DNA from 2 places in the Kribbella sp. NPDC050281 genome. Region 1 is predicted to be linked to the other one. Evidence: riboswitches for the same ligand, from Rfam matches in the RefSeq annotation. Region 1 holds a riboswitch; the other holds the start of a gene.
What was found. Region 1 has a riboswitch for S-adenosylmethionine ahead of thrC (threonine synthase). Riboswitches for the same ligand answer to the same signal wherever they lie in the genome.

Region 1 (2,389 bases):
GGCCGAGCTTGCCGAGCTCGGTGAAGCCCTTGTCGATCTTGGTCAGCTGCGAACCGGAGGCGACCGGGATGACGATCTGCTGCGGCAGCCGCCAGCCGAGCTGCTCGGCGATCTCGAAGGCCAGCGTCTTGGAACCCTCGGAGTAGTACGGGCGGACGTTGACGTTGACGAACGCCCAGCCCTCCTCCTCGCCGGCGATCTCCGAGGCCAGCTTGTTCACGTCGTCGTAGTTGCCTTCGACGGCGACCAGGGTGCCGCCGTACACGGCGGTGGTGATCACCTTCGGGCGCTCGAGGTCGTGCGGGATGAACACGACCGAGCGGATGCCGGCCCGGGCGGCGGCCGCGGCGACGGCGTTGGCCAGGTTGCCGGTGGAGGGGCAGGCGAAGACCTTCAGGCCGAGCTCGCGGGTGGCGCTCAGGGCGGACGCGACCACGCGGTCCTTGAACGAGTGGGTCGGGTTGCCCGAGTCGTCCTTGACCCACAGCTTGCGCAGGCCGAGTTCGCGGGCGAGGTTGCCGGCGTCGATCAGCCGGGTGTAGCCCGGCTCGGTGTTCGGGAAGCTGGCCACGTCGACCGGGACGGGCAGCAGCGGTTGGTAGCGCCAGATGTTCTTGGGTCCGGCCTCGATCTGCTCGCGGGTGATGGCCGGGTAGTCGTACCCGACCTCGAGTGGACCGAAGCATTCCATACAGGCGTAGAACGGACCGAGCGGCGACTTCGCCCCGCAGGCGCGACAGCTCAGGTGCGTACCGTTGCCAAAGGCACCTTCACGGATCGTGTGGGTGGCGGTCAGGCTCATGAGTGAGGTTCCCCTCTCATCTTCCCCGGGAGCCGGATCTCGGCGCGGGACGGATTTGGCACCGTTCCGCCGCGAGGGCCCCGGACTGGGACCTCAACGGGGAGGGTTGCCGGGACATCAACGGGCCGTTTCCCTCAGTCCCTCTGGATGAGCTCCCCCGAGATTACCCAATCGGGTCCATATTGTGTCTTCACTTCCCACCATCCGAGACGGCCGATCTCAGCGCTAACTCCGCTGTTCCAGAAAGCGCATGACCGGTGTGGCGGCGATGCCATGCAGTACGACGCTCAGGACCACGGTGAAACCGAGCGTCGCCCACAACCACGGCAACTCGGAGCTGAAGTGCGCGCCGACCGCGGCCAGGTAGTAGATCGACGACACCCCACGGACCCCGAAGGCCGCAGTCGCCCAGCGCTCCGACCGGTCCAGCTCCGTGCGCGCGAGCGACAGCCAGGCAACCAGTGGGCGCACCACCAGCACGAGCAGTACGCCGATCGCTGCGCCGGCCGGCGTGAGCGGCTTGAGCAGACCGCCGGTGATCGCGACACCGAGGAGCAGCAGCACTCCCCAGGTCAGGATGTGTTCGAGCTCACCGATGAAGTCGTGCAACTCCTCGTGGAAGTCATGACGACGCTCGGCTGACCGGAGCGTGAGCGCCGCGACGAACACCGCGATGAAGCCGTAGCCGTGCAGGACCTCGGTGAGCCCGTACACGCCAAGGGTCATGGCCAGCGCCAGCACCGGCTCGCGAGAGTCCGCCAGGCGGAAACTCCGCGCCGGCGCCGAGAAGGTCATCCTCCCCAGCAACCAGCCCGCCCCGAAGCCGACGGCGACTCCGATGACCGACTTGCCGACCACGTCCCAAGCCAGCCACTCGACCGGCGAGAAGCTCTTGGTGGCGATGAATACGGCGAGGTAGACGAGCGGAGCGGCCAGACCGTCGTTCAGGCCGGCCTCCGAGGTCAGCGCGAACCGCACTTCGTCGTCCTCGTCGAGCTCGGCGTCCTCCCCGGTGGTCGGCCCGCCGACCTGGACGTCGGACGCCAGCACCGGGTCGGTGGGCGCCAGGACGGCGGCGATGAGCAGCGCCGTCGCCGGCGCGAGGCCGAGCAGCCAGCCGACTCCGGTCAGTGCAGCGACCCCTGCGGGCATCGCGACGAACAGCAGTCGCCAGGTGACTCTCCACTGCAGCAGGCTGATCGGGCGGTCGATGGCCAGACCTACGCCCATCAGGGCGACGATCACTGTCAGTTCGGCCAGGTGCTTGGTGACCTCGGGTTCGGCGATCGGGCTGAGCTCCCGGTCGCCGACTGCCAGGCCTAGCAGGAGGCCGGCGCCGAGGAACGCGATCGGCGCGGAGACGGCGTACCGGCGGAGGAGACGCGGGAGCACTGCGCCGAGCAGGAGAGCCAGCCCCGCCACCAGGTAGAGCCCGTCCCCGTTGATCGTCATGGTGGCGCTCCAGTGCCCCGGCGACGGCTACCTCAAGCGGTGGGTCGCGCCGGGGGTGTGCGTGGGCAGGGACTTGCGTGGGCCGTAGCGCGGGTGGCGGATGCCGGCCATCTCGAGGAGCCGCTGCACCCGGAA
Region 2 (2,389 bases), on a different contig from region 1:
TTCGAGCTCAGCCCTGCGATCGTGAAACAGACAGTGCCGACGCGGTCCGCGTCCTCAGCGAAGATCGAGTACGTCGTGACGCCGGGGAGCTGGGCGAGACCGGTGCGGAGCCGGGCCAGCAGACTGCGCTCGTGCTGCTCGATGGCGTCGCGATGCTTGGTGATCGCGGCACACGCGGAGGCCAGTGCGATCGCACCGATGACGTTGGGGGAGCCGCCCTCATGGCGAGCCGGGCCGGTAGCCCAGACCACGGTGTCGCCCGTGACTGCGGTCGTGGCGCCGCCGCCGTACAGGTAGGGGGCGGCGGCGTCGAACCAGTCCACGCGACCGATGAGCGCACCAGCGCCGTACGGGGCGTAGAGCTTGTGGCCGGACAGTGCGACCCAGTCGACATCCAGCTTCTCGATGTCAACGGCGCGGTGGGGCGCGAGCTGGGCGGCGTCCAGGCAGACCCTCGCCCCGTGGGCCTTGGCTACTGCGGTGATCTCGGCGATCGGGAAGATCTCACCCGTGACGTTCGATGCACCCGTGACCACGACCAGCCGGGGGCCTTCGGGCGCGGCCCGGAGCGCGTCCGCGACGTTCGTCACGGCCTCGGTCGGGGAGCTCGGCGCGGCAAGGCGGACGGTCCGCTCGGCCGGCCAGGGGAGGAGCGCGGCGTGGTGCTCGGACTCGAAAACGATGACGGTCGCGTCCGCCGGCACCACATGTGCGAGCAGGTTCAGCGCGTCGGTGGTCTGCCGGGTGAAGATCACCTGGTCGTCCGCACGGGCGCCGACGAAGGCGTGCACCTCGGCGCGGGCCTGCTCGTACCACTGCGTGGTGATGCGGGAGGCGTAACCGTTGCCGCGATGCACCGACGCGTACGACGGCAGTGCGGCCTCGACACTGGCGCGGACCGACTCCAGACACGGCGCGCTGGCCCCGTGGTCGAAGTTCGCGTAGTCCGTCACTCGGCCGTCGGCCAGCGGGACCAGGAGGTCCGAGCCGACGGTGGCCGGGACGCTGCCGGTGGCGAGCCGGGCGACGGTCGGCCGCGGGGTCGCCGTACTGGCAGGCTCGAGGATGGAGAGGATCGACATGGTGCTGCTCCCAGGAAGTCCGCGCTTGCCGAACGGGGTATCCGCACGGCCCGGTCTTCACCCGGGGCACCCCACCGCGGAGGAGGGTTGCCGGCCAGCAAGCCGGGGCTTGACGCTGGCACTCATGACCTGCCGAGAACGGTAACGAACGGGCCTCGATCCACGCCAGCCCGATCTCGTGATGTGAGATCGTCGCACGCATGTTGAGACGCCGGTCCGGACCGCAACCATTCGCGCGGCTGGTGCGTCCGACCGGGCGGGAGGTGGTGGGGATGTGGTGGAAGAAGGCCAGCTGTCCGGTCCGGAGCGTGGAGCAGCTCTGGATCGAGGAGAATCTCGACTGGTTCGTCGCCGAGTTCGGTGACGAGCTCCTGCGCCGGCCGGTGGTGGTTCCCGAGGAGTCGTGGTTCCCGGCCGGGTACAGCGGCTCGGAGGACGACGTACGGGCGGTGTTCCGGACGTTGTGCGATCACGTGGAGGTGCCGGTGGACCGAGTCCGGCTGGACCTCGAGCCGGATGAGCCCGATGAGCTTGTCGCGAATCTGGGGTTGAACTCCGAGTCGTCCGGGGCGGCAGCGCACTGGCGTCAGCGCGACGGCGTCACCGTGGTGACGGTGGACATGAAGCAGGCGCAGCGGCCGGTGGCTCTGGTCGCGACCATGGTCCACGAGCTCGGCCACGAGCGGCTTCTCGGCGAGGACCGGATCGATCCGGACCGGCGCGACGGCGAACCGCTGACCGACCTGTTCACGGTCTTCGTCGGCTTCGGGATCTTCAGCGCGAACGCGTCCTTCGAGTTCTACCGGACCCATACGCACTACCGAACCTCCAAGCTCGGCTACCTGACCGAGGCGATGTACGGGTACGCACTCGCGCGCTACGCCTGGCTGCGCGGCGAGTCCGAGCCGGCCTGGGCGGAGCGGCTCGACACCAATCCGCGCGAATGGATGAAGCAGGGGCTGCGCTACCTGGAGGCTGGTGTTGGATAGGGGCCATGACGACGGAGTGGACAGCGCCTGACGTAGACCGGCCCGACGGCTCGCTGACCGCGCCGGAGCGCGAGCTCCTGCAGGGGTATCTGACCTTCTACCGCACCACGCTGCTGCTCAAGTGCGCCGGTCTGACCGCGGAGCAGTTGGCCGAGCGCCCGTCGCCGCCATCGAATCTCTCGCTGCTCGGGCTGATCCGGCACCTGACCAAGGTCGAGCGCATCTGGTTCCGCATCCACTTCGCCGACGATTCGCCGGCCGAGCCGCTGTTCGCGCCCGAACTGGGCAAGGACGCCGACTTCGAACTGATCGATCCGG

Region 2: linked by a shared signal. The riboswitch ahead of AB0I34_RS37890 (aminotransferase class V-fold PLP-dependent enzyme) and the one ahead of thrC (threonine synthase) in region 1 are both predicted to bind S-adenosylmethionine.

What each region holds. Positions count from the first base shown of each region.
Region 1 covers NZ_JBFAKS010000031.1:21,693-24,081, reverse strand. Annotated here, with positions in the region: gene thrC (threonine synthase) at 1-802, opposite strand, end outside; SAM riboswitch class I at 816-956, opposite strand; gene AB0I34_RS29265 (cation:proton antiporter) at 1,028-2,254, opposite strand; gene AB0I34_RS29260 (DNA-3-methyladenine glycosylase 2 family protein) at 2,282-2,389, opposite strand, start outside.
Region 2 covers NZ_JBFAKS010000049.1:50,114-52,502, reverse strand. Annotated here, with positions in the region: gene AB0I34_RS37890 (aminotransferase class V-fold PLP-dependent enzyme) at 1-1,082, opposite strand, end outside; SAM riboswitch class IV at 1,099-1,212, opposite strand; gene AB0I34_RS37885 (hypothetical protein) at 1,283-2,071, shown strand; gene AB0I34_RS37880 (DinB family protein) at 2,077-2,389, shown strand, end outside.